DNA from 3 places in the Pseudobutyrivibrio sp. LB2011 genome. Region 2 is predicted to be linked to each of the others. Evidence: predicted binding sites of a transcription regulator. Region 2 holds the regulator's gene; each other region holds the start of a gene.
What was found. Region 2 encodes HrcA, which represses chaperone genes, less so after heat shock. Its sites were predicted from a motif close to TGTTAGCACTCNNNNNNNNNGAGTGCTAACA; they were not measured.

Region 1: a site for HrcA is predicted at 3,225-3,255, ahead of T375_RS02165 (co-chaperone GroES). Genes of this name have one in related genera too.
Region 3: a site for HrcA is predicted at 4,230-4,260, ahead of T375_RS05540 (Hsp20/alpha crystallin family protein). Genes of this name have one in related genera too.

What each region holds. Positions count from the first base shown of each region.
Region 1 is NZ_JNJS01000001.1:473,040-484,284, forward strand. It holds gene T375_RS02145 (HAD hydrolase-like protein) at 1-567, shown strand, start outside; gene T375_RS02150 (CPBP family intramembrane glutamic endopeptidase) at 554-1,195, shown strand; gene T375_RS02155 (DUF308 domain-containing protein) at 1,237-1,974, shown strand; gene T375_RS02160 (Mbeg1-like protein) at 1,983-3,131, shown strand; gene T375_RS02165 (co-chaperone GroES) at 3,292-3,576, shown strand; gene groL (chaperonin GroEL) at 3,602-5,236, shown strand; gene T375_RS02175 (DegV family protein) at 5,328-6,200, shown strand; gene T375_RS02180 (adenylosuccinate synthase) at 6,227-7,501, shown strand; gene T375_RS02185 (DUF4340 domain-containing protein) at 7,594-8,199, shown strand; gene rpsO (30S ribosomal protein S15) at 8,350-8,616, shown strand; gene T375_RS02195 (polyribonucleotide nucleotidyltransferase) at 8,773-10,854, shown strand; gene abc-f (ribosomal protection-like ABC-F family protein) at 10,911-11,245, shown strand, end outside.
Region 2 is NZ_JNJS01000001.1:333,387-344,631, reverse strand. It holds gene dnaJ (molecular chaperone DnaJ) at 1-762, opposite strand, end outside; gene dnaK (molecular chaperone DnaK) at 821-2,713, opposite strand; gene grpE (nucleotide exchange factor GrpE) at 2,736-3,341, opposite strand; gene hrcA (heat-inducible transcriptional repressor HrcA) at 3,387-4,442, opposite strand; gene lepA (translation elongation factor 4) at 4,691-6,496, shown strand; gene hemW (radical SAM family heme chaperone HemW) at 6,498-7,700, shown strand; gene rpsT (30S ribosomal protein S20) at 7,859-8,122, shown strand; gene T375_RS01450 (PilZ domain-containing protein) at 8,186-9,001, opposite strand; gene T375_RS01445 (sensor domain-containing diguanylate cyclase) at 9,161-10,930, shown strand; gene holA (DNA polymerase III subunit delta) at 10,969-11,245, opposite strand, start outside.
Region 3 is NZ_JNJS01000002.1:432,297-443,541, forward strand. It holds gene T375_RS05525 (L-ribulose-5-phosphate 4-epimerase) at 1-589, shown strand, start outside; gene T375_RS05530 (metal-sensing transcriptional repressor) at 738-1,067, shown strand; gene T375_RS05535 (heavy metal translocating P-type ATPase) at 1,080-3,644, shown strand; gene T375_RS05540 (Hsp20/alpha crystallin family protein) at 4,364-4,804, shown strand; gene T375_RS05545 (ABC transporter ATP-binding protein) at 4,849-5,784, opposite strand; gene T375_RS13540 (ABC transporter ATP-binding protein) at 5,768-6,850, opposite strand; gene T375_RS13545 (ABC transporter permease) at 6,860-7,873, opposite strand; gene T375_RS05560 (ABC transporter permease) at 7,875-8,810, opposite strand; gene T375_RS05565 (peptide ABC transporter substrate-binding protein) at 8,893-10,542, opposite strand; gene T375_RS05570 (hypothetical protein) at 10,889-11,245, shown strand, end outside.

The DNA.
Region 1 (11,245 bases), 140 kb from region 2:
AAATATGGATATGACATTCCAGATTTTGTTACACTTCGTAAATGCGTAGGGCCACCATTTACATATTCTTTTCCAAAGCTTTTGCATATTAAGGATGAGGATTTTGATGGTGCTGTTGCCGCTTACAGACAGTATTATGACAAGGAAAATGGTATGTTTAATGCCAAGGTATACGCTGGAATAGAAGAGCTTCTTGCTGCATTAAACAAAAGAGGTTATTGCTTGTTTGTCTGCACTTCAAAGCCAGAACCAACTGCTAGAAAGCTATTGGCAAAGCTTGGTATAGACCATTATTTCACTGATATTTGTGGAGCTACATTGGATGCTTCCATAGATACAAAAGCAGAAGTAATAGACTTATGTTTTTCACGTGCACCATGGCACAAAAAGGAAGAAACAGTACTTGTTGGTGATACTAAGTTCGATGCAGAAGGTGCTGCACAAAGAGGAATCGATTGCATTGGTGTTTCCTGGGGCTTTGGTTCAAAGTGGGATTTGGAAGATGCTGGAGCTGTCACTATTTTAGACTATCCAAATGAGGTGCTTGAATACATTGAAGCAAATTAGACAGAATAGAATCATTCAAATTATATATCCATTGCTTGTTTATTTCTTTGTATATCAGCTGGGAGTTTCGTTGCTTCTTGATATCATAGGAGATAAATACGGCAAGCTTTCATGTCTGCTTATAGCAGGCATTGTTTGCATTGTGCCAATGTATATTATTTATTCAAATGTTCCAAAGCTTATTCCGGAGCCTGTTAAAAACAAAAAGCAAGTCTTCGTATATGCGATATGGGTTGTGGCAACGGTAGCTGTGGCAGTTTTACTAAACGTAGCTCTGACCCATAGTGGTTTGGTTGAATCGTCGGCAGGCTTTGCCAGAGCCAACAGCATACTTACTGATGGCGATTTAGTAATGAAGGTGTTATGCAACTGTTTAGTAATTCCGATATTGGAGGAATTATTAATGCGAGGGATTCTAACAGGCCAGCTATGCTTATGGTATGGCCCGGTTCCAGCGGTAGTGATTTCCTCAATTTGTTTTGGAATTCTACACAATAATATAGTACAATTCATATATGCAGTATTGATGGGAGCAGCCCTTGGATTTATGTATATTAAAAATAAACGTTTATCCATGTGCATTATTGCTCACTGTTTAATAAATCTTACTGCTATATTATTTGGTTAAATACTGATTATTATCACTTAATCAATACTAAGGAGGAGACTATGGCTCACACACAAGAAGAAATTAAGGACTCAAAGGCAGGCTTGATTGCCAATATTATCGGAGCGATTGCTTACCTGGCTGTTGGTATTTGTTTGCTCACACTTAATGTAGAGTTTATTTCAAAAGTGGTATATTCATTCTCTATTTTAGGTTTTGGTATTTTATTTATTTGTTTTGGAATGTACTACATGATTAAATATTTCTTTAATCATGAATTTACTAGAATCACTAGCTATGGTTTTACAATGGGTGTCATCCTTGTTGTAATAGGTGCAGTTTTTATCGTAAATGCGGATATTGTATCAGCATTTATTGATGCTCTTGTTTGCCTTATAGGTGTGGTTTTTGGTGCTATCATGCTTCAGCAGTCATTTGCATTGTTCCACATTCAAAGAGGCTCTTGGTTCTTAAGCTTGATTCTCGGGGCAGCTACAATTGCCGCAAGCATTTACCTGCTTTTAACACCTATCAAGATTTTTGATGGAAATGTTTATGCATCCGCTTACTTAGTAGTGGTAGGAGCATTTTCTCTATTTTCATTGTTACTTATGGTGATTGGCCTTAGGGATCATAAAAAGGATTCTAATAGAAACTTTAATCGCAACATGGAGGATTCTCCAATTTCAGGCAAAAACAAAGTAGATGAATCTATTTTTGAGGAAGAGCCTGTAGTTGAGTTTGCAGAAGAAACAAAGTCGCAGCCTGAGGCTGGCTCAGATGCTTTATTTGAGGAATAGTATGTTGTATGGCTAACATCTTTGATTATCTTGACTGGAGAGGGGATGTCCCTTTCAATATAGATCCGTTTAATGAGGTGGATGCACTGGCTCTTTGCGAGCTGGTGTATGCACCTTTTGATGGTTTAGTGCCTGGTCCTGGCCTAAAAGAAAAAATCTCAATAGAAGATCTCAACAAAATATTTTTTGAAAAATTCACAGAAGAAGGTTTGATGGCAAGAACAGCTATGACTAAGCTTGCTCCCTTTATTATGCCTAAAATGGCTAATTCTAAAAGATTTGGTGGAATGAAGCTTGCAGGTTTTGTTAATGATGTTGATGCTAGGAAACAGACTCAGTTTGCTGTTTGCAGTTTTTATTTGCCTGATGGCACTATTTTTGTTGCTTTTAGAGGAACTGACGATACACTTGTTGGGTGGAAAGAAGATTTTAACATGTGCTTTTCTGAAGGCACTGGCGGTCAGCTTCAGGCGGCAGATTATCTCAATACCAATTTTGCTAGGACAATGAAAAAGCTTCGAATTGGTGGCCACTCAAAGGGTGGTAATTTTGCTGTTTATGGAAGCACATTCTGCAGGGGCCATATACAGGATAGTATCTTAGAAGTGTATAATTTTGATGGACCTGGATTTATTCCGGAAGTCCTCAAAAAGCCTGCTTATAAAGCTATGATTAATAGAGTTCATAAGTATATTCCGGAAGAATCTATTATTGGAATGCTTATGTATACAGAGGCAAAGATGCAGGTTATTGTCAGTGATGCAAAGGGGATTAACCAACATGACCCATTGAGCTGGCAGATAAAACGCAATAGATTTGAGCAGGTAGATGCAGTTGCTTCGTCTTCAGTTTTAATTGATGAAGTCATCAAGAAATGGGCTGTTCAGTTTGATTATGAGACCAGGGCGGCATTTGGTGATGTTTTCTTTTCATCCCTTATTAGCTCATCAGGGGCTACAAGGCTTTCACAGATTACATCTAGTAAAGTCAGGTCTATTGCGTCGCTAACAAAAGAGATACAAACTCTTGATCCGAAGAATCAGGCTTTGATTTTGGATGTATTTGGCAAACTTGTGGCTGCAGGTGGCGATAGTCTTAAGCATTCTCTGCTTTCTAAGCTACCTAAAAGTTTAATAATGAGAAAAAACGAGAAATAAAGAGAAAATAAGAGCTTTCTATAGGATTCTTTCGAAAACTACTAACCTTAATTGCTTGCAACTGATTCGAGAGAATCCTATTATACTCTTTGTGGTTAGCACTCGACTGAATGGAGTGCTAATAAATGATTTTGATACTTAAATTAGGAGGTAATATAAAATGAAATTAGTTCCATTAACAGATCGCGTTGTATTAAAGCAGTGCGAAGCAGAAGAGACTACAAAGTCTGGTATTATTCTTGCATCTGCAGCACAGGAGAAGCCACAGGAAGCTATGGTTATAGCTGTTGGCCCTGGCGGAATTGTTGACGGTAAGGAAATCACAATGCAGGTTAAGGAAGGCCAGAAGGTTATATATTCAAAGTACGCTGGTACAGAAGTTAAGCTTGAAGGCGAGGAGTACATTATCGTTCGTCAGAATGATATTCTTGCAGTTGTAGAATAATATTTAGGAAAAGAGGTAGATTATTATGGCAAAAGAAATTAAGTATGGCGCTGAAGCAAGACAGGCTCTTGAGGCAGGCGTAGATAAATTAGCAAATACAGTTAGAGTTACTATTGGACCTAAGGGACGTAACGTTGTTCTTGCAAAGTCTTACGGTGCTCCACTTATCACTAACGATGGTGTTACAATCGCAAAGGATGTTGAGCTTGAGGATGCATTCGAAAACATGGGTGCTCAGCTCGTAAAGGAAGTTGCTACAAAGACAAACGATGTAGCAGGTGATGGTACTACAACAGCTACAGTTTTAGCACAGGCTATGGTAAAGGAAGGTATGAAGAATCTTGCTGCTGGTGCAAACCCAATCGTTCTCAGAAAGGGTATGAAGAAGGCTACAGATTGTGCTGTTAAGGCTATTCTTGAAATGTCTAAGGCTGTAGATGGCAAGGAGCAGATCGCTCGTGTTGCAGCAATTTCAGCTGGTGATGATGAAGTAGGTCAGATGGTAGCTGACGCTATGGAAAAGGTTTCTAACGATGGTGTTATCACAATCGAGGAATCAAAGACAATGCAGACAGAGCTTGACCTTGTAGAAGGTATGCAGTTTGACAGAGGTTACATTTCAGCTTACATGTGCACAGACATGGACAAGATGGAAGCAAACCTTGATGATCCATATATTCTTATTACAGACAAAAAGATTTCTAACATTCAGGAACTCCTTCCACTTCTTGAGCAGGTTGTTCAGTCAGGTGCTAGACTTCTTATCATTGCTGAGGATATCGAGGGCGAGGCTCTTACAACACTTATCCTTAACAAGCTTCGTGGAACATTCAACGTTGTTGCTGTTAAGGCTCCAGGATATGGTGACAGACGTAAGGAAATGCTTCAGGATATCGCAATCCTTACAGGTGGCCAGGTAATTTCTGAGGAAGTTGGTCTTGAGCTTAAGGATGCAACTCTTGAGCAGCTTGGTCGTGCTAAGTCTGTAAAGGTTAACAAGGAGAACACAGTTATCGTTGATGGTCTTGGTGATAAGGCTGCAATCGAGGCTCGTGTATCTCAGATTCGTGGACAGATTGATGAGACAACATCAGAGTTCGATAAAGAAAAGCTTCAGGAAAGACTTGCTAAGCTTGCAGGTGGTGTTGCAGTTATCCGTGTAGGTGCTGCTACAGAAACAGAAATGAAGGAAGCTAAGCTTCGTATGGAAGATGCTCTTAATGCAACACGTGCAGCTGTAGAAGAAGGTATCATCCAGGGTGGTGGATCTGCTTACATCCACGTTCAGAAGGAAGTTGCAGCTCTTGCTGATACACTTTCTGGTGATGAGAAGACAGGTGCAAACGTTATCGTTAAGGCTCTTGAAGCTCCATTATTCTACATTGCTGCAAATGCAGGTCTTGAAGGATCTGTTATTATCAACAAGGTACGTGAGTCAGAAGTTGGTATTGGTTTCGATGCTTACAACGAAGAGTATGTAAACATGGTTAAGGCTGGTATCCTTGATCCTGTTAAGGTTACAAGAACAGCTCTCTTGAATGCTGCTTCTGTTGCTGCAACACTTCTTACAACAGAGTCTGTTGTTGCAGATATTAAAGATCCTACTGCTGATGCTGCAGCTGCCGCTGCTGCCGCAGGTGGAATGGGTGGCATGTACTAAAATTATGCTTTAGTTGTTTCTTTTCACCGCTGATTATGTTAGAATAATCAGCGGTGTTTTGTTTAACACAGAGTATTTTTTGAGGTGATTTATGAGCAAAGTTGCAATTCTTACAGATAGCAATAGTGGCATTACACAGGCACAGGCCAAGGACTATGGAGTTTTTGTTATACCTATGCCTTTTTATATTGATGGTGAGTTATATTACGAGGATATCGATTTAACTCAGGAACAGTTCTATGAGAAGCTTACACAGGGCGGAGAGATTACTACTTCGATGCCTATCACAGGAAATCTTATGGATACATGGGATAAGCTTCTTAAAGAGTATGATGAAATAGTTTATATTCCTATGTCTAGCGGTTTATCTTCATCTTGCGCTACAGCAAAGATGCTGGCAGAGGATTACGATGGCAAGGTTGTAGTTGTAGATAACCAGCGTATCTCAGTTACACAGAAGCTTTCAGCGTTGGAAGCTAAAAAGCTTGCCGATATGGGGAAGAGTGCACAGGAAATCTGTGATGCTCTTATGGAAATCAAGTCTTTATCTACCATCTACATCACAGTAGATACACTAGAATACCTTAAAAAGGGCGGAAGACTTACTCCAGCAGTTGCTGCAATCGGTTCACTGTTAAAGATTAAGCCTGTACTTTCAATCTACGGAGAGAAGCTTGATAAGTATTCAATGGCTCGTACAGTTAAGGCTGCAAAGCAGACAATGATTGAAGCATTAAAAAAGGATATGCAAAATGTCCTTCATACAGACAATCTTGATGATGTTGTGATTTCTATAGCTCACACACAGAATCAGGAAGCCGCAGAAAAATTTAAAGAAGAATTAGAAGCTGAATTCCCAGGCAAAGAAATCTGGATAGATCCGTTATCACTTTCAGTTTCATGTCACATTGGACCAGGCGCACTTGCTTGTACAGTGACTAAGAAATTGATTGATATAAATTAATTTAATTGTAATTTAGGAGGATTGTTATGGTTAAAGCAGTTGTAGGTGCCAATTGGGGCGATGAAGGCAAAGGAAAGATTACAGACATGATGGCAGCGAACGCTGATATCATTGTTCGTTTTCAGGGTGGTGCAAACGCAGGACACACTATCGTAAACAACTATGGTAAGTTCGCGCTTCACACATTACCTTCAGGTGTATTCTATAATCACACCACTAGCATCATTGGAAATGGCGTCGCATTGAATATTCCTATCCTTATCAAAGAGATTAACTCTATTGTAGAGAAAGGAGTACCAGCACCTCGCATTCTTGTGTCTGATAGAGCACAGATTGTTATGCCATATCACATCCTTTTTGATCAATACGAGGAAGAACGTCTTGGAAAGGCTTCTTTCGGTTCAACAAAGAGCGGTATTGCTCCTTTCTACTCAGATAAATACGCAAAAATCGGTTATCAGGTTCAGGAGCTTTTTGATGATGAGCTCTTAAAAGAAAAGGTTGTTCGTACATGTGATCAGAAGAATGTTCTTCTTGAGCATTTATATCACAAGCCACTCCTTAATCCAGAGGAGCTCCTTGAGACATTACATGAATACCGCGATATGATTGCTCCTTATGTTTGCGATACTTCAGCATTCCTTTGGAACGCACTTAAAGAGAATAAAACTATCCTTCTTGAAGGCCAGCTTGGTACTTTGAAGGATCCAGACCATGGTATTTACCCAATGGTTACATCTTCATCAACACTTGCTCCATACGGTTGCATCGGTGCTGGTATCCCAGCTCAGGAGTTAAAGCAGGTTGTTACAGTATGTAAGGCTTATTCATCAGCTGTTGGTGCAGGTGCATTTGTTTCTGAAATCTTCGGTGATGAAGCTGATGAGCTTAGACGTCGCGGTGGCGATGGCGGTGAGTTCGGTGCTACTACAGGTCGTCCACGTCGTATGGGATGGTTCGACTGTGTTGCTTCAAAGTACGGCTGTAGAATGCAGGGTACAACAGATGTAGCATTTACAGTTGTTGATGTACTTGGATATCTTGATGAAATCCCTGTATGTGTTGGCTATGAAATCGATGGTGAGGTTACTACAGATTTCCCAGTTACTAGCAAGCTTGAAAAGGCTAAGCCAGTACTTAAGACACTTCCAGGATGGAAGACAGATATTCGTGGAATTAAGAAATACGAAGATCTCCCAGAGAACTGCAGAAACTACATTGAGTTCATTGAGAAGGAAATTGGCTTCCCAATCACAATGGTTTCAAATGGTCCTGGAAGAGACGATATCATCTACAGATAATTATTTCGAAGCTGGAGCTTATGGCTCCGGCTTCTTTGTTTGTTAATACTTTTTTGTTATACTAAATAAAGAATATTTTCTTGGAGGAAATGATGAAGAAGTTTATTTCAAAGAATTATAAAGGCATATTTCTTGTACTGGCCATTGTTTTGCTTATTGTGGTTTTGATTATTACTTTTAATTCAAAAAACCCAGCAAAAATGATACAAAATCTTGATGGCTCAGATGAACAGGCAGAAGTATTGGATGAAGCCAGCGAAATAGAAGATGAAGGCGATAATGTTATATTGCTTGATAATGAAGAAGTTTATAGCTTTCAAATGACTGATAGTAATAATATTCTATTGACTTTTGAAAGAGATGGAGACGATTGGGTTTACACAGATGACCCTAGCATCGATATAAACGAAGATAGAATAGAAAAGCTGTTGAATTATATTACAGATGTTAGATTTGTAGACATCATTGCTAATGAGGATGAAGACGGAAATGGCGATGAATACGGCCTGAATCAGGATTCACCTGTGTACATTATTAAGGATGCAAACGGCTATTCAACATTTATTTCGTTAGGTAAAATTGATGAAGAAACAGGACAGATTTATTTTGCATTGAATTATGATTTTTCTACTGTTTATGTAAATAGTGGAAAATTAGGAGGCGTTAATAAATATGCAATCGAAGATTTAATACAGTAACAGTTTAAAAAAGCCTATTTATACATAGTTTACATATTTTTATAGCTGTGTTATTATATATCGGTACGAAATTTACTGTAACTCAGGTTTTGGACACTCCGACCTTTTCCTTAGTTACGGCATATTAAAAGTTTTTAGGAGGTAGTTAAAATGATTACAAAAGAGAAGAAGCAGGCAATTATCAATGAGTATGCTAGAACAGCTGGTGACACAGGTTCTCCAGAGGTTCAGATCGCTGTTCTTACAGCTCGTATTTCTGAGCTCACAGAGCACCTTAAGGCTAACCCAGGTGACCATCATTCACGTCGTGGTATGATGAAGATGGTTGGTAAGAGAAGAAACCTTCTTGCATACCTTAAGAATACTGACATTGAGAGATATCGTTCAATCATTGAGCGTCTTGGCTTAAGAAAGTAATCTATAAGAGCGGAGTATTGCTTACTCCGCTCATTTTCTTATTTATTTTTCGATTTCAAGCAAGATCCGAAGCCACTGAATTAGGAGAGTATAACTCTTCGTTTTCAGTAGTTTCGGGTTGATGCTTAAATAATAAAATATTTGAAGGAGAAAACCATGAAGACATTTACAATGGATTTGGCTGGTAGAACACTTCGTGTTGATATCGGCAGAGTTGCTGCACAGGCTAATGGAGCAGCATTTATTCAGTATGGTGAGACTACAGTTCTTTCAACTGCAACTGCATCAGACAAGCCTAGGGATGGTATCGATTTCTTCCCACTCTCTGTTGAGTTTGAAGAAAAGACATACGCTGTTGGTAAAATCCCTGGTGGTTTCAATAAGAGAGAGGGTAAGGCATCTGAGAACTCAGTTCTTACATCTCGTGTTATCGATAGACCTATGCGTCCACTTTTCCCAAAGGACTATCGTAATGACGTAACACTTAACAACATGGTTATGGCAGTAGATCCACAGTGCCGTCCTGAGCTTGTTGCTATGCTCGGTGCAGCTATTGCTACATGTATTTCAGATATCCCATTTGATGGCCCTTGCGCTATGACACAGATGGGTATGATCGATGGAGAGTTTATCGTAAACCCTTCACAGGAGCAGTGGGATAAGGGTGACCTTAAGCTTACAGTTGCTTCTACAAGAGAAAAGGTTATCATGATTGAAGCTGGCGCAAACATCATCCCTGAGGACAAGATGATTGAAGCTATCTACAAGTGTCATGATGTTAACCAGACAGTTATCGCATTCATCGATGAGATGGTTAAGGAATGCGGTAAGCCAAAGCATGAGTACACATCATGCGCAATTCCTGAGGAGCTCTTCGCAAAGATGAAGGAAATCGTTACTCCTGAGGAGATGGAAGGTGCTGTATTCACAGACGAGAAGCAGGTTCGTGAGGAGAATATCCGTCAGATCACTGAGCGTCTTGAAGAAGCATTTGCTGATAACGAAGAATGGCTTGCTGTTCTTGGTGAGGCAATTTACCAGTACGAGAAAAAGACAGTACGTAAGATGATTCTTAAGGATCACAAGCGTCCAGATGGTCGTGAGATCACACAGATTCGTCCACTTGCTGCAGAAGTAGATATTATTCCACGTGTTCATGGTTCATCTATGTTCACTCGTGGACAAACACAGATTTGCGATGTTGTAACTCTTGCTCCTCTTTCAGAGGCTCAGAAGATCGACGGTCTTGATGCTTTCGTTACTGAGAAGAGATACATGCATCACTATAACTTCCCTGCATACTCAGTAGGTGAGACAAAGCCTTCTAGAGGACCAGGACGTAGAGAAATTGGACACGGTGCACTTGCAGAGAGAGCACTTCTTCCAGTACTTCCTACACCAGAAGAATTCCCATATGCAATTCGTGCTGTATCTGAGACATTCGAGTCAAACGGTTCTACATCAATGGCTTCAACATGTGCTTCATGTATGTCACTTATGGCAGCTGGTGTACCTATCAAGGCTATGGTTGCAGGTATTTCTTGTGGTCTTGTTACAGGCGATACAGATGACGATTTCGTTCTTCTTACAGATATCCAGGGTCTTGAAGATTTCTTCGGCGATATGGACTTCAAGGTTACAGGTACAAAAGAAGGTATCACAGCTATCCAGATGGATATCAAGATTCACGGTCTTACACGTCCAATCGTTGAGGGTGCTATCGCTCGTTGCCGTGAGGCTAGATTCTTCATCATGGACAACTGCATGAGCAAGGCAATCGCTGAGCCACGTAAGGAAGTTGGCGAGTATGCTCCAAAGATTATCCAGCTTTCAATTGATCCAGAAAAGATCGGTGATGTTGTTGGTCAGCGTGGTAAGACAATCAACGAAATCATTGCTAGATGTGATGTTAAGATTGATATTACAGATGACGGAAACGTTTCAATCTGTGGTACAGATGCTGCAAAGATGGATGAGGCTAAGAGAATGATTGAAATCATTACAACTGATTTTGAGCAGGGTCAGATCCTCACAGGTAAAGTTGTAAGCATCAAGGAATTCGGTGCATTTATCGAGTTCGCTCCAGGCAAGGAAGGAATGGTTCACATTTCTAAGATTGCTAAGGAAAGAATTGACAGAGTAGAAGATGTTCTTACTCTTGGTGATACTGTTAAGGTTGTATGCCTTGGCAAGGACAAGATGGGACGCATCAGCTTCTCTATTAAGGATGTTCAGTAAAATTAGATTTTATTTGGCGCCTGACATTAGTCAGGCGCATTTTTTAAGGAAAAACTATGTTACTTAATGTTTCGCATATTTTTAAATCATTTGGTGAAGATGGCATTATAAAAGATGCCACTTTTACAGTAGATGAGGGTTCTAAAGTAGCTATCGTTGGTAACAACGGAACGGGAAAGTCTACGCTATTGAAAATAATAGTTGGAGATTTACCAGCGGACAGTGGCGAAGTTACTCTTAAAAAAGATGCTACTATGGGCTATCTGGCTCAGTATCAGGAAGATTCTTTCGGTAGTAGCATTTTAGATACAGTACTTAGTGCACGTGAAGATTTGCTTTCCATGGAAAAACGTCTTTCAGACATGGAAATGGAGATGTCAAACCTTGATAG
Region 2 (11,245 bases):
AAGTAAATCACCTCTTGGGCCACCATTTCTACCAGGCTCACCCTTCTCACGAATACGAACGCTCTGTCCGTTGTCGATACCAGCTGGAATAGAAACAGAAATCTTCTTCTTGCGAGCAACATATCCAGTACCATTACAATCAGGACATGGAGTATCAATAACCTCACCTGTTCCCTGACAATCAGGACATGTTGTAACATTCTGAACCATACCAAAGAGTGATTGCTGAGACATCATTACACGTCCCTTACCACCACACTTTGTACATGTACGCTTGCTTGTACCAGGCTTTGCGCCTGTGCCATGACAAGCTGCACATTCGTCCTTAAGAACGATTTCAAGCTCTTTCTCACAACCGAAAGCTGCTTCTTCAAAAGTGATATGCACTGCTGCTCTAAGGTTTGCACCACGCATTGGACCATTTGAAGCACGGCCACCGCCGCCTCCAAAGAAGCTTCCAAAGATGTCGCCAAAGATATCGCCGAAGTCCATACCAGAGAAATCAAAGCCACCAGCTCCGCCACCGCCGTTTTCGAATGCTGCGTGACCAAACTGATCATACTGACGTCTCTTGTCTGCATCAGAAAGAACAGCATATGCTTCAGAAGCTTCTTTGAATTTCTTCTCAGCTTCTGCATCACCTGGATTCATATCAGGGTGATATTTCTTAGCAAGCTTTCTATATGCACTTTTGATCTCACTATCTGAGGCTGTCTTAGAAACTCCGAGCACCTCATAGTAATCACGTTTTTGTTCTGCCATTTTTATCAATCCTTTATTACACTATAAGCTCCCCCGAAGGGGAGCTATTATTTATTATTTAAACTTCCTTGAAATCAGCATCAACAACATCGTCGTTTGCTGGACCTGACTGTGCACCTGCACCAGCGCCTGCGCCTGTGAACTGGCTCATATCTGGGCCTGCACCAGCTGCTCCCTGAGCTGCCTGTGACTGCTCATACATCTTTGCAAATACCTTCTGAGCTGACTCTGTAAGCTTCTCCTGAGCTGCCTTAAGCTCACCAATCTGTGAATCACTCATCTCCTCTGGAGTCTGGTACTGATCAAGAAGCTTCTGAGCTGCTTCGATATCAGCCTCAACTGCTGCCTTGTCAGCTGCATCAATCTTGTCACCTACTTCATCAAGAGCCTTCTTTGTCTGGAATACAAAGCTCTCAACATCGTTTCTTGTATCAACAGCTTCCTTACGCTTCTTATCCTGAGCCTCATACTCCTGAGCCTCTTTAACTGCCTTATCGATATCCTCATCAGACATGTTAGAACCAGCTGTAATTGTGATGTGCTGCTCCTTGCCTGTTCCAAGATCCTTAGCAGATACGTTTACAATACCGTTTGCATCAATATCGAATGTAACCTCGATCTGTGGTACACCTCTCATTGCTGGTGGGATACCATCAAGTCTGAACTGTCCAAGTGACTTGTTATCCTTAGCGAACTGACGCTCACCCTGTACAACGTTGATATCAACTGCTGTCTGGTTATCAGCTGCTGTAGAGAAGATCTGGCTCTTCTTTGTAGGGATAGTTGTGTTTCTCTCAATAAGTCTTGTAGCAATACCACCCATTGTCTCGATTGAAAGTGAAAGTGGTGTTACATCAAGAAGAAGGATATCGCCTGCACCGGCATCACCAGCGAGCTTACCACCCTGGATTGAAGCACCGATAGCTACGCACTCATCTGGGTTAAGAGTCTTGCTTGGCTCGTGACCTGTAAGAGCCTTTACCTTATCCTGAACTGCTGGGATTCTTGTAGAACCACCAACAAGAAGTACCTTTGAAAGGTCTGAAGCGTTAAGACCAGCATCCTTAAGCGCCTGGTTAACAGGACCTGCTGTAGCTTCTACTAAATCATGTGTTAATTCATCAAACTTAGCACGTGTAAGGTTCATATCAAAGTGCTTTGGACCTTCTGCTGTAGCTGTGATGAATGGAAGGTTGATGTTTGTAGTTGTAGCAGATGAAAGCTCTTTCTTAGCCTTCTCAGCTGCTTCCTTAAGTCTCTGAAGTGCCATCTTATCTGTTGAAAGATCTACACCCTCAGCTGCCTTAAACTCTGCAAGCATCCAATCTGTAATCTTCTGATCGAAATCATCACCACCAAGTCTGTTGTTACCAGCTGTAGCAAGAACTTCGATAACGCCATCACCGATTTCAATGATAGATACATCAAATGTACCACCACCAAGATCGTATACCATAATCTTCTGCTCCTGCTCGTTATCAAGACCATAAGCAAGTGCAGCTGCTGTAGGCTCGTTGATGATACGCTTTACATCAAGACCTGCAATCTTACCAGCATCCTTTGTAGCCTGACGCTGAGCATCGTTGAAGTAAGCTGGAACTGTGATAACTGCCTCTGAAACTGTCTCACCAAGGTAGTTCTCAGCATCACTCTTAAGCTTCTGAAGAATCATAGCTGAAATCTGCTGTGGGCTGTACTTCTTGTCGTCGATGATACGACCATTGTCTGTACCCATATCTCTCTTAATTGAAGAGATTGTCTTTTCTGCATTTGTAACAGCCTGACGCTTTGCTGGCTCACCAACAAGTCTCTCACCTGTCTTTGTAAATGCTACGATAGATGGTGTTGTTCTAGCACCTTCTGTATTTGCGATAACGGTAGGCTTTCCACCTTCCATAACAGCAACACAGCTGTTAGTTGTTCCTAAATCGATACCAATAATCTTTCCCATGATTTATATCCTCCTAAATTACTTAATTTGCAACCTTAACCATTGAATGACGAACTACTGAATCGTTGTACATGTAGCCCTTTTGGAATTCTTCTACGACGATGTTCTCGCCAACTTCCTCATCCTCAACATGCATTACTGCATTGTGGAAATCAGGATTGAATTCCTTTCCTACAGCCTCGATAGGCTTAACACCTGCTTCCTCGAGAGTTGTAAGTAACTGCTTGTATATCATGAGCATTCCATCAGCAAATGGATCTGCTCCCTCCTCAACTGTAGCAAGACCTCTTTCGAAGTTATCAACTACAGGAAGAACCTTTTCAATGATGGCCTTTGCGCCATTTCCAAACATCTGAGCCTTTTCCTGCTCTGTACGACGACGGAAGTTTTCGAATTCTGCCATCTGACGAGTAACTCTATCAGTAAGCTGCTCTATCTGCTCATCACGCTTATCTTTTTTCTTTTCTTTTTTCTTGAATGGCTTCTTGCCATCCTTTTCCTCTTTTGAAGATTCTTCTGAAGTGTTTTCCTCAGAAGCTTCTGTCACTTCAGCTTCGGCTTCTTCAGCCATCGCTTCCGCATTTTCCATAGCTTCTTTAACTGCTTCTTCAGTAGAGAACTCTTCCATTTTTTCTTTATTCTCTGCCACGAATTTACATCTCCTTAATTTCTTTTATCCTTTATTTCTGTCAGCTTCCTGTTTCAGTAATTTATCTAGCTGACCTTTAAGACTTTTTATATTGTCAACAACATTTTCGTAGTCCATACGCTTTGGACCAACGATACCAATTGTACCTTTGACTCCATCGCCAAGCTCGTATGTTGCTGTAACAATCGAACAATCCTTCATAGTTGATATTGGAGATTCGTCTCCGATATATACCTGAATTCCTGTGCTCTCATTTTCACTTGAGCTATCATTAAGAAGCTCTATAAGTGATTGTTTTTCTTCGAATGTATCTAATAATTCAGAAGCCTTCTTTGAATCTGCAAGCTCTGGATACTTGAAGATATTGGTAGCACCTGAAGTATAAACCTGCAAATCATCGCCTTCAGTGATTGTCTCTGCTACGGTATCGAGTACCTGCTCTACAATCTCATCATGGATACCTGCCTGCTCCTTTAATCTGGATATAACTGCCAGATTAATCTGGTCAACTGTCAGGCCGTTAAGATTTGTGTTAAGAAGCATGTTAAGCTTTAACATTGTTTCATTATCAAGTGGCTTATCCACATTGATGATTTTGTTCTTAACGATGTTGCCATCCATGACAACTACTGAAAGTACCTGGTGTTCATCAACAGCTGAAAGCTGAACAAACTTTAATCTATTTGAAACAACTGAAGGAGCTGAAACTAATGTGGCATACTGGGTATTGTTTGCAAGTGTTTTTGCTACATTCTTGAGAAGGCTTTCCATCTTTTCTGTCTTCTCAATCATCCATTCCTGCATGTCAGCAACTTCTTTGTCCTTCTCAGCTATTAGATTGTTAACATAGAATCTGTAACCTTTATCTGAAGGAATACGACCTGCCGATGTATGTGGCTGAACTATATAGCCTAAATCCTCAAGATCTGACATCTCGTTTCGGATGGTAGCTGAACTAAGATTCAAATCAGTGTATTTTGATATTGTTCTTGAACCAACTGGCTCACCAGTTTCAAGGTAATTCTTAATGATTGCATTTAAGATTTTAACTTTTCTCTCATCTAGTTCGATATCAGCCATACATTCACCTCACTCCCACTCAGTTTTATGTTGTTAGCACTCATCTGATTGGAGTGCTAATCATTTTCTGATGTTAATTTACACCTAGGGTCCCCTTTTGTCAACCGCCTTAAGATATTTTTTATACTTTCTTTATTAATGTTATATAATTGTTATTTTTCCTAAGCTTTGGTAATATATGAGGGCAATCATTTTTGTAAATATCATCGTTTTTTGCAAAAATAATTACATTAATATAGAGGTGTTTTATGGATCAAAGTAAAATCAGAAATTTTTGCATTGTTGCACATATCGATCACGGCAAATCAACCCTTGCCGATCGTATCATACAGATGACTGGCACTCTTACTGAGCGTGAAATGCAAGCCCAGGTCCTTGATAATATGGACCTTGAGCGCGAACGTGGTATCACTATTAAGTCTCAGGCTGTTCGTATTATATATAAGGCTGACGATGGAAATGAATACATCTTCAATCTTATCGATACCCCAGGTCACGTGGATTTTAATTACGAAGTTTCTCGTTCACTTGCAGCTTGCGATGGTGCCATTCTCGTTGTTGATGCTGCACAGGGTATCGAGGCTCAGACTCTTGCAAATGTTTATCTTGCATTAGATCATGACCTTGATGTTATTCCTGTCATCAACAAAATCGATTTGCCATCTGCAGATCCTGAACGAGTAATCGAAGAAATTGAAGATGTCATTGGTCTTGAGGCACAGGATGCTCCACAGATTTCTGCCAAGACTGGTCTTAATATACATGACGTTCTAGAAGCAATAGTTAATCAATTGCCACCACCATCAGGGGATGTTAACGCACCTCTTCAGGCACTGATTTTCGATTCACTCTATGACCCTTACAAGGGCGTTATCGTATTTTGTCGAGTAAAAGAAGGCACATTAAAGGTTGGCGACAGCGTCAAAATGATGGCTACTGGTGCAGAATTTGATGTTGTAGAAGTAGGCTACTTCGGTGCCGGTCAGTTCATTCCTTGCGATGAACTCCCAGCTGGAATGGTAGGTTATATGACTGCATCCATCAAAAACGTTCGCGACACTCGTGTTGGTGATACAATCACTCACGCTGATGCTCCTGCTTCCGAGCCACTTCCAGGATACAAAAAAGTTAATCCTATGGTTTACTGTGGTCTTTATCCTGCAGATGGCGCTAAGTATCCAGATCTTCGTGATGCACTTGAAAAGCTTCAGCTTAATGATGCAGCTTTGCAGTTCGAGCCAGAGACATCAGTTGCACTTGGTTTTGGATTCCGTTGTGGTTTTCTTGGACTTCTTCATTTGGAAATCATCCAGGAGCGTCTCGAGCGAGAATATAATCTAGACCTTGTTACTACTGCTCCAGGCGTAGTTTACAGAGTTTACAAAACAGATGGCACAATGATAGAGCTTACAAACCCAAGTAATCTCCCTGATCCTAGTGAGATTGAATACATGGAAGAGCCAATCGTTGAGGCTGAAATCATGGTTACCAGCGAATACATTGGTGCAATTATGGACCTTTGTCAGGAGCGTCGTGGCCAGTATATTTCAATGGAATACATGGAAGAAACCAGAGCACTTATCAAGTACACTCTTCCACTCAATGAAATTATCTATGATTTCTTTGATGCTCTAAAGAGTCGTTCTAGAGGATACGCTTCATTTGACTATGAAATGAAGGGATACATGAAGTCTGACTTGGTTAAGCTTGATATCCTTATTAATAAAGAAGAAGTTGATGCACTTTCATTCATCGTCTTCTCTGGTACTGCTTACGAGCGTGGACGTAAAATGTGCGAAAAGCTTAAAGAAGAGATTCCACGTCACCTTTTCGAAATTCCTATCCAGGCTGCAGTTGGTTCAAAGGTTATTGCCAGGGAAACTGTTAAGGCTATGCGTAAGGACGTTTTAGCAAAATGCTACGGTGGTGATATTTCACGTAAGAAAAAGCTTCTTGAAAAGCAAAAGGAAGGTAAAAAACGAATGCGTCAGGTTGGCAATGTAGAAATTCCGCAGGAAGCCTTCATGAGTGTTCTTAAATTGGACGAGGATTAAAATGACTCCTATCGAACTATATATTCATATACCATTCTGTGTAAAAAAATGTTTATATTGCGACTTCCTTTCAGGAGTGTTTGATGAAAAAATGCAGCGGCGTTATGTCGCTGCTTTGTGCACTGAAATAAAATATATGGCAAGCCAGGTCCACGGTGTTGAAGTAGCTACTATTTATGTTGGCGGTGGCACCCCATCTTGGCTTTCTGAGGATTTGATGGATTCAATTATTACCACCATCAAATCGTCCTTTAGAGTCAATCCATTGGCCGAGATATCTGTTGAGTGTAACCCGGGAACATTATCCGCTGAAAAGCTCAATGTATACCGTAGCGTCGGAATCAACAGACTATCCATCGGCTTACAGTCAGCAAATGACGATGAATTAAAGGAGCTTGGACGAATCCACGACTACAATCGTTTCCTTCACACATTTGATTTAGTTCGAAAGGCAGGTTTTGATAATGTAAATGTGGATATCATGACAGGATTGCCACACCAGACAGTGGAAAAACTCGAACGCACCCTAAACGCAGTCACTATGCTTCGACCAGAACATATCTCTGCTTACTCTTTGATTATCGAGGAAGGCACTCCATTCTACGATAAATATAAGTTTGATGCTGTTAAGCAGCATGCAGGCATGGAAACCGAGGATTTACCTACCGACGAAGAGTCTTATCATTTGTATAAATACACAATGGACTATCTTGAAAAGAAAGGTTATAAACGTTACGAAATCTCCAATTATGCCCGCGGTGGAAAAGTTTGTCGCCACAATATTGGCTATTGGGACCGTGTTCCTTATTTAGGACTTGGCCTTGGCGCTGCTACCCTGTATCAAAACAGACGTGCAGACAACATTCGTGACATATACAAATACTGCGAAATTGCCGAGCAAATCGCTGAAGGCAAGGAAATATCTACTGAGCTTTCCTCTCCTTTCTATGACAATGAAGAAACCCTTTCCAAAAAAGAGGCCATGGAAGAATTCATGTTCCTTGGTCTTAGAAAAATCGATGGTGTCAATCGTTCTGACTTCTTTAATATGTTCGGAATTGATATCGAAGCAATATATGGTCCAATCATTACTGCCCTTAGGAACCAGGGATTTATGGACGCAAAAGAAGGTCGTTTGTTCCTTACCGATATAGGAATAGATGTAAGTAATCAGGTTCTTGCCCAGTTTTTATTAGATAAGTAGAATTATTTACATTATTTCAATAAAAATATTCTCAAACTATTGACAACTTGGGATTCATTAACTATTATATTTGAGTATGCGTTGAACTGTCCGTGTCCGGCTACAACGTATTTAATTTGAACATTTTATAATTATACAAATTGGAGGTGTAGCAACACATGGCAAATATTAAGTCTGCTAAGAAGCGTGTTCAGGTAACAGCTATCAGAACAGAGCGTAATAAGGCAATCAGATCAGAGGTTAAGACATACGTTAAGCGTGTTGAGGCTGCTGTAGAGTCTGGAGATAAGGCTGTTGCAGAGGCTGAGCTTAAGGCTGCTATCAAGGTTATCGAGATGGCTGGTTCTAAGGGCGTTTACCACGACAACACAGTTAGCCGTAAGGTATCTCGTCTTTCAAAGCTTGTAAACACACTTGCTTAATTTAAATACGAAATAATAAAAAGCATCGGTCCCGTCAGCCGATGCTTTTTTTGTGTTATTTTTTTATTCCTCAATGTTATCTTCTTCAGATTTATTAATCTCTTCTGCTATATCTTCTTTCCAGAACTCTCCTGTTTTAATACGTTTTATACCTGACTGATTGCTCTTTCCTCTAATAGCCTCTATTTGCTTTGTTGCAATATATCTTTGTAGAAAAGCTGCATGGTCTGATGAAATAGTGCATCCACTAAAAACGCCACCATTCTCATCTTCCTTTTGATTGATAATCCTTCCAAAAAACTTTCCTACTTCTCTCTCTCCATCATCTGTATCCTCAAGAAGATGCAGTATGAACTCTCGATTCGGGTCAATTTGAGAACCTAAAGGCTCCACAAAGCCCACACCGCAATATGATAAATCTCGAACGATAACCGAATACATTATATCGTCCTGCTCAACGTCCATTACCTTATCAATATTGATGCGCACTCCACGACGTCGATTATATTTATTTCCCTCTTCTAATAATGGTAATACAACGTGGATTGCACGACCTGATGAAAATGTAAATTTATATATTTTAATATTTTCCCAAATAAAAACACCTTGATCATTCACTACTATCAAATCAAGTTTTGAAACGCTTCCTGTAAAATCAACTTCTCTAACTGAGTTTTGCCACATCTGAATAATGTTCTCTATCGGGATACCTTTATTACCAAACTTAGTAGTAAACTCTTCTTGCTCCTTTTCGTTCAACACGGCATACTCCGTAGGCAACTCCAGTTTTTTATTCTCAAGAGTTGCTTGCACTGAGATGCGCGCCTTTTCTGTCACCTCTGAAATATGTAATTTCGTAATTGTTTTTTCTTTATTCATACTTTAATTTTAGCAAAGAAAAAAGTTCCTGACTACTATAGAATTACCGGCAATATATGGTTTCTTTCGTAACAAATACTTCACAAAATTTGCATGATTTATCGTACAGTATTATGTATATTTAAAGAGGGAGTATGTAAATCCAATGAGGGCAATAATTTGAAACAATACAATTTTGAACTAGAGAATATATCTCATCTAGAAAATGCACTCGATTCTTTACACAAAGACATCGACAATGATTCATATTCATCTATTCTATTCCATATATATACAAACGGTATCGACAAATCAGAAATAGACATTGTTAAATCTGAGATTCTTGATGCTTTTCCAACTGCGTCTATTGGTGGAACAAGTACAAATGGAGGCATTTGCGATGGCCATCTAGTTGATGAAGGAATGGTTATTTCTGTTTCAGTTTTTGAAAGCACATCAACTCAGGTCAAATTATTCAATTGCATTCCAGGAAATGAAGACATTGTAGGGAAAAGCATATCAGATTTTATAGATTCAACGGAAAATATCGTAGCAGCAGAATTGCTCATAACACTCAAATCAATTAACAGTCATATTATTTTAAATAATGTAGAAAAGTGTCATAAGGATATTTTCGTATTCGGCGGAGGAAGTGCCGCCGTCACAATATCTGATGAAAATACCTGTGTAATAGATGAGAATGACATCTCTCCTAATGGTGTCCTTGTGATAACCTATTCCGGTCCAGATTTTCATATCGATGTGCACCATGCAATAGGTTGGAAAGCATTAGGTAAGGAATTAAAAGTTACCAAAATAAAGGGCAAGCAGCTATTTGAAATCAATAATACCCCTGCCGGCAAAGTATATAGCAAGTATTTGGATATCCAGGCTGATGAAAACTTCTTTTCAAACATACTAGAATTCCCAATAATGTCTCATCAGCATGGCAATGAAGTATTACGATTACCATTTTCATGTAATCACGAAGATAACTCTATTATTCTTGCAGCTGATATCGACCCTGGAACTCCAATCAATCTTTCCTACGGAGACCCTGATGTAATCAAGGAAGACGTAATTGCTCTTATAAAAAAAGTAAAGGCCTTCGCACCACAGGCAATATTCTTGTACAGCTGTGGTGTACGACGCCTCTATTGGAAATACCTTATAAACAAGGAAACAGCTCCATTTGCAGCCATCTCTCCAACCTCTGGATTCTACTCTAGTGGTGAGATTATGCGCATGGGGAACCACATCATCGAGCATCACGTCACATTAATAGCAATCGGAATGCGTGAAGGTGAAAAGGCCATTGCTCAGCCATCATTTAATGGTGACAAAGCTCTGCCTATACCAGAAGAGCAAAAAATGCACAGTCAGGTTTCTATGGTACGTCGTTTGGCCAACTTTATTAACGTCACAGCTGCTGAGCTTCAGGAGGCCAACGAAAAGCTACAAGAGATTGCAGATACTGACGAACTAACAGGATTATATAATCGCAGAATGCTCAACAAGCTTGTTTCAAACGCTATTGATAGAGCGAATAAAAACGGCTTTGATATGATTATCGGTATTGCGGATATTGATAATTTCAAAGAAATAAACGACACCTACGGCCATGTAATGGGTGATAAGGTACTGGTAGAACTGGCTAAGCAGCTGGATAATGAAGTCGAAAAACTTCCTAGTGGAATTATCGGACGCTGGGGCGGCGAAGAATTCATGTTTATCGCCCCTACATTAAAGCTAGATGATGTTCTATCCAATATTGAAGAAGCCAGAAAACGAGTCTCCAGCATCAAATTTGATGGAATAGACTCTCCTACTATAAGTCTTGGCCTCACTGCTTTCGTTATGGGCGACACTGCTGAATCAGTATTTAAACGAGCTGATGCTGCCTTATACGAAGCCAAGGAAACAGGAAAAAACAAGACATGCGTAAAATAAAATAAAGCCCTGTCCCACACATAGGGACAGGGCCATTTTTATTTACCTGCATATTTCATAATAATAAGTTCTACAGCCAGCTTTTCATCCAAGCGACCAGTCTTAAACTGCTCCTCAAAATCAGCTGCATCATTTAATAGATTAGTAATTTCCTTTGCAGAAAAATTGTTAGCCAACTGCATTGTACGCTTCACAGCAAAATCTGGCATTCCAACTTTGCTTGCTATCGTTCCTGCATTGTTGCCATATGCCGACAACTCCTTGATAACCTTCATCTGTCTGAACTGGCGAACTATCATAGTCAGAATTCGCATA
Region 3 (11,245 bases), on a different contig from region 2:
TGGAATATTTGCAATTAAGCCATCAGGTGTAGAATATGATGAGCTTAAGCCTGAGGATATGGTGCTTGTAAATCTTGATGGTGAGGTAGTAGAAGGCAAATATAAGCCTAGTTCAGATACTGCTACACATGTTGAGCTTTATAAAAAGTATGAAAACATCGGAGGTGTGGTTCATACACATTCTACATACGCAGTAGCTTGGGCCCAGGCAGGAAGAGATATTCCTTTATATGGAACAACTCACGCAGATTATTTCTGCGGACCTATTCCATGTACAAGAAATCTTACTCCAGAAGAAATCGATGAGGCATACGAAGTAAACACAGGAAAAGTAATCATCGAAACATTCGAAGAGCGTGGCGTTAATACAAAGTATGTGCCAGGCGTTATCTGCAAGAATCACGGCCCATTCACATGGGGCAAGGATGCAGACCAGGCAGTATACAACGCAGTAGTACTTGAAGAGGTCGCAAAGATGGCACTCTTCACAGAGCAGGTTAACCCAAAGGTTGAGCCAGCTCCAGATTGCATCAGAGATAAGCACTTCAACCGTAAGCACGGAGCAAATGCTTATTACGGACAGAACTAAATAAATATAATTTTGGGACCGCATTGCCAGTAGGTGATGTGGTCCTTTTTCATTGTATAAAATTTAATTGTTGACAAATACCCTATGGGGGTATATTATCGTCTTAACGAAGGGGATACCCCTTGGGGGTATACAAAAGGAGTTAATCATGGGAAATAAGGAAGAATTAATAGAGGAAACTTGCGAATGCTGCTGCTCTGGCAAGCACAAAAGTCGCGAGGATAAAGAATTTAAGGATTTGATGAATCGCCTGAAAAGAATTGAGGGACAGGTTCGCGGGGTGGAAAGTATGCTTGAGAAGGATGCATATTGCACAGATATTCTCATGCAGGTTTCTGCCATTACATCAGCTCTCAATAGCTTCAACAAGGTGTTGCTTGCAAATCATGTAAAGACATGCGTTGCAGACAACATCCGCAATGGTGATGAAGAGGTGGTAGACGAGCTTGTAACGGTTCTTCAAAAACTAATGAAATAAGGATGGTGTTATATGGAACAATATAATGTGACAGGCATGAGCTGCGCGGCATGTCAGGCTAGGGTGGAAAAAGCTGTATCCGCAGTTCCTGGTGTGGACAGTTGTGCAGTTAGCCTTCTTACGAATTCAATGGGAGTCGAAGGAAATGCAGACTCTGCTGAAATCATAAAGGCTATCGAGAATGCAGGCTATGGTGCCAGCTTAAAGGCAGATGGTTCTGCAGGAGCAAGTGCTTCAGTGCCAAATTATGACAATGAGCTTGCAGACACCGAGACTCCAAAGATTAGAAATAGATTAATCGCTTCAGTGATACTACTGATTCCTCTCATGTATGTGTCGATGGGACACATGCTTTGGGATTGGCCACTGCCAGGTTTTTTGGATGGAAATCATATCGCTATGGGATTGTATGAAATGCTTCTTACAATCGCGATTATGATTATTAATCAAAAGTTTTTTGTTAGCGGATTTAGAGGGCTCATGCATGGTGCACCTAATATGGATACCCTAGTAGCCCTTGGCGCAACAGCATCCTTTGGATACAGTGTATTTGCATTATTTGCAATGACATCAGCTATGGTTGATGGTGATATGGACAAAGTCATGGAATATATGATGGAGTTCTATTTCGAATCAGCGGCTATGATTCTTACACTGATTACAGTTGGCAAACTGCTGGAATCTATTTCAAAGGGAAGAACCACCAATGCCCTGAAGGATTTGATGAAGCTTGCTGCCAAGACAGCAGTTGTATTAAAGGATGGAGTAGAGACAGAAGTCCCTATTGAACAGGTCAAAATCGGAGACAGATTTGTTGTAAAGCCTGGGGACAACATCCCTGTGGATGGAATCGTTGTGGATGGTAGCAGTGCAGTAAATGAATCCGCACTTACAGGCGAAAGCATTCCTGTAGATAAGTCGGTTGGTGATTCAGTTTCAGCAGCTACAAGCAATGAAAGTGGATATATGGTATGCGAAGCCACTAGAGTTGGAAAGGACACAACACTTTCTCAGATTATTCAGATGGTTAGTGATGCGGCAGCTACAAAGGCTCCAATTGCTAAAATCGCAGACAAGGTTTCAGGCGTATTTGTTCCAACAGTTATCGTAATTGCGATAATTACTTTTATAGTGTGGATGCTTGTTGGACAGCCTGTGGGCTATGCTCTTGCTAGAGCAATTTCTGTTCTTGTAATCAGTTGCCCATGTGCTCTTGGCCTTGCTACGCCGGTTGCCATTATGGTAGGAAATGGCATGGGCGCCAAGAATGGCATCATGTTTAAGACAGCTGTATCTTTGGAAGAAACAGGAAAGGTTCAGATTGTCGCACTTGATAAAACAGGTACAATCACAAAAGGTGAACCAAAGGTTGTAGGAATCTTTGAGGCCGAGGATGTGGATGATGTGGATCTTCTTCGAGTAGCCTTTGCAGTAGAGAATAAATCAGAGCATCCGCTAGCTAAAGCCATTGTAGAAAATGGCCTTGAAAATGGCATGGAGCCAGCTGAGGTTACAGACTTTAAGGTTTTATCTGGAAATGGAATCACAGCTATTTTGGATGGAGAGGAAGTCTACGGAGGCAACCTTGAGCTTATCAAGCAGCATGCTAATGTCGGTACTGAAATAGTAGAGCTTGCAGATAGATTAGCTGAAAAGGGAGAGACTCCATTATTCTTTGCCAAGAATGGCAAGTATCTAGGAATTATTTCAGTTGCAGATGTTATAAAGGAAGATTCGCCAGAGGCTATCGCACATCTTAAGAATCTTGGTATCCACGTGGTAATGCTTACTGGTGACAATGAAAAGACTGCAGCAGCCATAGCAGCTGAGGCAGGTGTAGATGAAGTCGTTGCAGGCGTAAAGCCAGATGGCAAAGAGGAAGTAATCAGAGCATTGCAGCAGTATGGCAAGGTTGCCATGGTAGGAGATGGAATCAATGATGCGCCGGCACTTACTAGGGCAGATATGGGAATTGCCATCGGCGCTGGTACAGATGTTGCTATCGATGCAGCAGATGTAGTTCTTATGAAGAGCAGACTTTCTGATGTTGTTGCAGCAATCAGACTTAGCCGCGCAACATTAAGAAATATTCATGAGAATCTATTCTGGGCATTCTTCTACAATGTTATTGGAATACCACTTGCAGCAGGCGCATATATACATGCATTCGGCTGGACTCTGAATCCAATGTTTGGTGCAGCAGCTATGAGCTTATCAAGCTTCTGCGTTGTAACAAATGCATTGCGTTTAAATCTATTTAAAATGCACGACCACACTAGAGACAAGGCGTTAAAGAGCTCAGTTGGCCATGAAAAATTATTAGTTAACAGCCAGCATTCAAAAGCTGGAGAAATAAAGGAGGACAAATCAACAATGGAAATTACAGTAAAAGGAATGATGTGCGCTCACTGCGAAGCACACGTAAAGGAAGCCCTTGAGAAAATCAACGGAGTAGACGAGGCTACAGCAAACCACGAGGCAAACCTTGTTACACTTAAGACTTCAGCTGATGTTGCTGAGGCAGATCTTAAGGCTGCAGTAGAAGCAGCAGGCTACGAGTTTGTAGGAATTAAATAGTAATTAAATGTAGTTGCAAATTGTATAATGCGAGACCAGACTTGCGTCTGGTCTCTTTTATGTTTCAAACTGCTAGACACATCATATCTGCCAAGTTATTTCAGTCAAGGGCAAGCCTTCGGAGCTACGCTCCCTTGACTTCATAACTTTTGGCAGATTAATGTTAGTCAAGCAGGTTTGAAACTGGGACTGTGGCGAAGCCACAAGTCATCACTAGGAGACTACTGCCTAGAATAAAAAATAAGAAATAGGCAGTAGTTTTCAAGGGCAGTGTGGCGTAACTAGACGACATTTCTATTGCTAAGTTGATTAGTTTTTAGCATACAAAAGTATTTCAATCTTATCTGTCACAAAATACCAAAAAGGCTACTGCCTAATCTAGCAAAATCTAGTTTAGGTAGTAGTCTCTTAAAAAGTTATGCAACACTAAGGATTTCTTCCTTAAGGCATTATGGGTATCAGAAATAATTGATTGCAAAAATGGAAGATATATGTTTAAAGAGGCAGGTTTATGATTATTACTGAAGATGTTGAGTTTTGGAAATGTCAGATAAATTATAAACAAAATATTAAATAATTATAAATTATTAGCACTCGTACTTGACGAGTGCTAATTTTAGGTTTATAACATAATCACAAAGAGGAACAAAAGAAGTTCTTCTTTAACCACATTAACAATCAGGCTCAAAGAAGCCCGTAAATAAAAGGAGGTAAGTATTATGTTAATGCCTAGTATTTTATCAAATGATTTTATGGATGATTTCTTTGGAGTACCACGTGTCACAGGATTTGGAAGAAATTTTGACAATGACTTCTCAAGAATGATGACTACAGATGTAAAAGAAACCGAAAGCGGTTATCAAGTAGATATGAATCTTCCAGGATTCTCCAAGGAAGATATCAAAGCTGAGTTGAAAGATGGATATCTTACAATTAAAGCTGAAACAAATCAGAACAACGACAGTCAGGATGATGATGGCAACTACATCCGCCGTGAGCGCTACACTGGCTCTTGCAGCAGAAGCTTCTATGTAGGTGATAACATCACACAGGAAGATATACATGCAGCATTCAAGGATGGAGTTCTTACTTTAAGCGTACCTAAGAAGGAAGAAATTCCTCAGAAAGATGAAACAAAATATATAGCTATCGAAGGATAACTTGAACTTTCAAAGGCCTCTCCAAATCAGGAGAGGCCTTTATTTTATTTACTCCATTTTTCAAACTCAGCGTCGGTACATTTTACATAGTGAGTTCCATCAACTAAATGCTCCGTTCCCTCATTATAATTGATACCCGAAGTTTTATAATCGTAAGTCAATGCTACGCGATTTTTCTCAACAACAGGATTTGGTTCTGGGATGGCAGAGAGAAGACTTTTTGTGTAAGGATGGATAGGATTTGAAAAAATCTCCTCGGTGGTGCCAGTTTCTAGCAAGTGGCCTAGGTGAAGTACGCCGATGCGGTCGGAGATGTACTTTACCATTGAAAGGTCGTGAGCAATGAAAAGATAAGCGGCACCTGTTTCGGCCTGGATATCTTTCATAAGGTTTACAACCTGAGCTTGGATAGAAACATCAAGAGCAGAAATACATTCGTCGGCAATAATCAGCTTTGGATTCATGATTAAAGCTCTGGCGATGCCTACACGCTGTCTTTGTCCACCAGAAAACTGATGAGGATATCTAGAAGCGTGCTCTGGAGCAAGCCCTACTTTTGCAAGAATCTCCTTAATCTTTTCATCACGTTCTGCTTTTGATGAGTAGGTGTGATGAATGTCTAATCCTTCACCGATGATGTCCTCAACCTTTTTTCTAGGATTAAGAGACGACATAGGATCCTGGAAAATCATCTGCATCTGTGTACGAAGCATGGTCTTGTCGCTTCTAGAAAGATGACCAGTGATGTCAGTATCGTTAAAGGTAATCTTTCCATCGGTTGGATTGTACAATCTGATTACAGAGCGGCCGATAGTAGATTTACCTGAGCCTGATTCTCCAACCAGGCCATAGGTTTCACCAGGATAGATTTCAAATGAAACACCTTCTACCGCTTTTACGGTATAGTTGTTGCTAACTTTGAAATGCTGCTTTAAATTTTCAACCTTCAAAAGAGGCTCTGCATTATAGTTCGCTGTCATATTTACTTGCCTCCTTCTTCATTCTATCTAGTCTTTCACGAAGCTCTGAAGGCATTTCAACCTTTGGAGCACGTGGGTCAAGCAACCATGTGGCTGCGAAATGATTCTTTGTAATCTGGAACATTGGTGGTTCTTCAATGTCGTCAATTTCAAGTGCAAATCTGTTACGAGGAGAGAATGCATCTCCTTTGACTTCGTGTAAAAGATTTGGTGGAGAACCAGGAATTGTGTATAACCTGTCGTCTGTTTCCAAATCTGGCATAGCAGATAAAAGTCCCCATGTGTATGGATGTTTTGGATCGTAGAAGACTTCGTTTGTCAGGCCCTTTTCAATTATCTTTCCTGCGTACATTACGTTGACGTAGTCAGCAACCTTGGCAACAACACCTAAGTCGTGAGTGATGTAAATAACAGAGATGCCTCTTTCTTTTTGTACCTTTTTGATAAGCTCTATGATTTTTGCCTGGATTGTAACATCTAAAGCAGTAGTAGGCTCATCGCAGATTAAAAGATTAGGGTCGCAAGATAATGCGATAGCAATAACAACACGCTGGCGCATACCACCTGAAAGCTGATGAGGATATTGTTTCATTCGCTTTTCAGCATCTTCAATACCAACTTCCTTTAAAAGAGAAACGGCTTTCATATAAGCAAGGTCTTTACTTAGTTTTGTATGAAGAAGGATTCCCTCAACAAGCTGTTTACCTATATTCATGGTAGGGTCCAATGATGTCATTGGATCTTGGAATACCATTGCGATTCTTTTTCCGTTGATGTGTTTTCTAAGCCATTTTTTATCCTTCTCAAGGATGTCCACAGTTCCTAATTCGCCATCTTCGTTTGTGTAAGTGAAATCAATTTGGCCACTGTTAACAACCGCATTTTTTGCAAGAATTCCCATAGCGGCTTTCATTGTAACTGATTTTCCAGAACCAGATTCTCCAACGATTGCTACAGTTTCACCGCGCTCCAAATCAAAGTCGATTCCACGGATGGCGTGTACCATACCTGCACTTGTCTTGAAAGAAATGTCCAGGTTTTTTACATTTAAAATTACGTCTGCCATATCTCCCTCCTACATTTCTTTCATCTTTGGATCGAAGGCTTCACGAAGGCCATCGCCAAGTAAGTTAAAGCTAAGCATCAACAGTGCCATTATGATAATTGGTGGAATAATCTGATATGGATGGGTTGTAAATGAATCGTATCCATCTGAAATCAGTGAACCAAGAGAGCACTGTGGTACAGGAATTCCAAGACCTACGAAGCTAAGGAAAGCTTCTGTAAAAATAGCTGTAGGAATTGAGAACATTACCTGTGTGATGATTGGTCCAATAATATTTGGCAGAACTTCTTTAAAGATAATGAAGAAGCTGCCGGCACCCAGAGTTCTTGATGCGAGAACAAATTCCTGCTCTTTAAGTTTAAGCATTTCTGCACGTGCGATTCGGCTCATACCAACCCACTCAGTAAGCATTAATGCAAAAATAATTGTAATCATACCTGGTCTTAAGATAAGAAGCAGAAGAGTTACGATTACAAGTCGAGGAATACCGTTCCAAATCTCTAGCAAACGCTGCATTACCATATCAACGGCACCACCAAAGAAGCCGGAGATAAGACCGTAGCTCATACCGATAATCATATCGATAAGGGCAGCAGCAACAGCGATGATAAGCGATACTCGGGCACCTGACCAGCAGCGAGTCCAAAGGTCGCGACCGTACATGTCACTACCGAACCAGTAGTACAAATCATCATGGCCGCCAGCTTCATATTGATTGATTTCCTTGCTACCTGTTGTGGTGCTAAGTGTTTCTGTTCCATCAAGAATGCCAAGGTTTTCGAGGCCAGGAACACGTGGTGCAAAGTTTTTTTGAGTAAGCTCCTGTGTTGAGTAATCATACTCGGTCATGCCTGGGCCAACGATGGCGAAAAATACAATAAGAATAATGAAGATAAGTCCGACCACAGCGCTTTTCTTGTGGAAGAAACGATGTCTGACTTCCTTCCAAAAGCTTTGTGAAGCATAGTTGGAATCGATATTGATATCTTCATTTTGCTTTTTTAAAACAAAGTATGCATCCATCTTAGTCGCCCTCCTTTCCAAGTCTGATTCGTGGATCGATTATGCCGTAAAGAATATCCACAACCAGCATTACGAAAATGTAGAGAGCAGAGTAGATAAAACTTAAAGCGATTACTACGTTATAATCATTTGATTGAATTGCATTTACAAGCAAGCTTCCTACACCAGGAATAGCAAAAATCTTTTCTACAACCAGAGAACCTGTCATAAGGTCAACTACAAGTGGCGCAAGAACAGTGATGATAGGAATCAAAGCATTTCTTAGAGCATGCTTGATGATAATCTGACTGCTTGTTAGTCCTTTACTTTCTGCAAAAAGCATGTATTCACTGCCTAATACTTCAATCATTTCACTGCGGGTGAATCTGGCAATTGTTGCCATGGTAAACATCGATAATGCAACTGAAGGCATAATGCTGGAATTCAGCGCATCTGCAGTGTTGTAAAGCATTGGGAATACCTTCCATTTGAAACCAAGGTTGTATGAAAGAGCTAACGCAAATACGTAGGATGGAACTGACACACCAATTACTGAAATGATGGTGCAGATAGTATCCAAAATAGTATCCCGCTTTAGTGCTGCAATCAGACCAAGAATCAGGCCCACTATAGCGCCTAATGCTACTGCGAAGAAACCAATGTTGATTGAAATTGGAAGTCTTGATTGGATAAGTTGAGAAATTGGAGTGTTTTTGGAAATATTGTAGCTTACTCCGAAGTCTCCTCTTAGCATGTTGACTACATATCGTCCAAATTGAATTACAATTGGTTGATCCAGTCCATACTTCGCGTACAAGACGGTACGCTGATCATCTGAAAGTTTTTCGTCATTGAATGGCGAACCTGGCATCAAGTGCATCAAAATGAATAGCACTAGAACGATTGCCAAGAGAGTAAGAATAGATGTAAGAACCCTCTTTAGTATGTATTTTTTCATATTACATATCCTTCCCTTTTAAATTTTTACTTAGGGAGCTCAGCTATAAATTCTGAGCTCCAAAGTAAGAATTTAATTTCTATTAGTTCTTTGTTGTGTTCTTGTAAACTCTGTTAAGAGCAACTGGGTGGAAATCAATTCCTGAAACATTAGATGAAACCATCTGTGCATTTGCTGCTGTGTAGATTGGGAAGATAACTGCTTCTTCCATAACAATCTGCTCTGCATCGTAAAGTCGGTCTCTTCTAGCATCAATCTCTGTGCAAAGGTCACCAGTTGTGCATTCATCAAGGATTGCATCGTACTCAGCATTAGACCAGAAACCGTAGTTGTTAGGGTTGTCTGTGTACCACATTCCAAGATATGTCATTGGATCATCGTAGTCAGGTCCCCATCTTGTAAGACCAAGTTCATAGTTACCTTCCTGAAGATCAGATACACGCTGCTTCTTTGGCTCTGTTGTGATGTTTACTGTAAGTCCTGGAAGAGTTGTTTCCCATTCTTCCTTAAGAACTGTAGCAACCTTTGCAGGTGCATCATCCTCATCAGCTACAAGCTCAAGAGTAAGCTCTGTGATACCAAGTTCATCAAGACCTGCCTGCCAGTACTCAGCTGCAGCAGCTGCATCGTCACGGCAGTAATCCTTAAACTGTTCCTGATCTGCAGAGAAGTCAGCAGAGAAGTCACGTGGGATTGCTGTGTATGTTGGAAGTGAGCCATCCTTTAAAACATCAGCTGTAACAGATTCTCTGTTGATTGCCATTGTAAGAGCAAGTCTAATGTTGAGGTTTGCAAGCTCTGGAACTTCCTTGATGTTTGGAGTTACATACCATAAGTAACCAGCACCGATTGACTGGAACTCAGGATCGTCTTCAACCTGGTCAACCTGATCACCGTTTACAAGTGTGATATCTAAATCACCTGTCTGATAGCTCATGAGAGCTGTCTGTGAATCCTGAATTACCTGATATGAAAGACCTGAAAGTGAAACAGAAGCTGCATCGTAGTAGTCCTCATTCTTTGTAAGATGGAATGCTGTTGCAGCTGGCTCGTAGCTATCAAGTACGAAAGCACCGTTTGCAAGAACTGTCTCAGGGCTTGTTGCAAATGTATCACCGCATTCGTTGAAGAAAGCTTCGTTTACAGGATAGAATGTTGGGAAATACATAAGTGAAAGGAAATATGAAACAGGAACATTGAGCTGAACCTCAAGTGTCTTGTCGTCAACAGCTGTAACTCCAAGCTCTGACTTATCCTTTTCACCAGCAATGATTTCTGCTGCGTTTACAATCTGGCCGATGTCTGAAAGCATGTAAGAATACTCAGATGCTACTTCAGGATCTACTGCACGCTGCCAAGCAAATACGAAATCCTGTGCTGTTACAGGCTCACCGTTTGACCAGTTGGCATCATCGCGAATCTTGAATGTGTAAGTAAGGCCGTCATCTGAAAGATCATAGCTTTCTGCTAAAGCGTTGATTGGATTTCCATCAGAATCCATCTGCATAAGGCCATCTGTGTAGTCAGCGATTACTTCGAAAGAAGTACCGTCTGTTGCCTGCTGTGGATCAAGTGATTCAACAGCAGTTTCAATCATTACATTCAGGTCAGTTGATGTAGAAGCAGTAGATGCAGAGCCTGTTGATGCTGTATCTGCACTAGAGTTTCCACAGCCTGCTAACCCAGCAACCATTGTGGCTGCGAGAACTAAAGCAAGTAGTTTTTTCTTCATAAGTTCATCCTCCTTAGGTTATTAAATTTAGGCTTGCTTTTCTTCTTTAGAGAACTAAAGCATATTGGCAAAAAAAACAATGAAGCTCTACCTAATTGTTAGCACTTCATTGTACTTGCGTCGAATTATAGCACAATACTTTAGTAGTTTAAAGAGGAAAATTAAAATTAATTTTAAGTTAATTTGATAATTAGTTATAGAAATATTTAATATAAAAAATATTAAACTTGTATAAACCCCAATATTTAATTTTAGTATAATTTAATAAAATTGCTACAAGGTCTAGTATTACTATGTACAGAAGGTACTATATGTGCTAGTATACTAAAAGGGGGAGATTAAAATTATGGAAACAACAGATATTTTATTTAGAACGCATTTAAATTATCAAATTGAAGCTAATAGCGATGAGGAGCAAGTCCGGCAAGTCACGCGGGACGAAATCGAAAACATTGACCTACATCGCTGTACTTTCTTTGACTTCAAAACTTTTCTTACTTACATTCGAGACAATTACCCAGATTATTATTATAGTGATGCTGCTATCGAGGCAGTTAAGCCAACAGGCTTTAATGAGAATGAAAAATATGATTTTGTATCTTTGACAGACTATGCAAAGCATACAGCCATCACTATTGGCAATATGACTTTATTTAATGAGTTGCAAAAGCTTGCTAGTGCGATTGAACTGCTTAATGTCAAA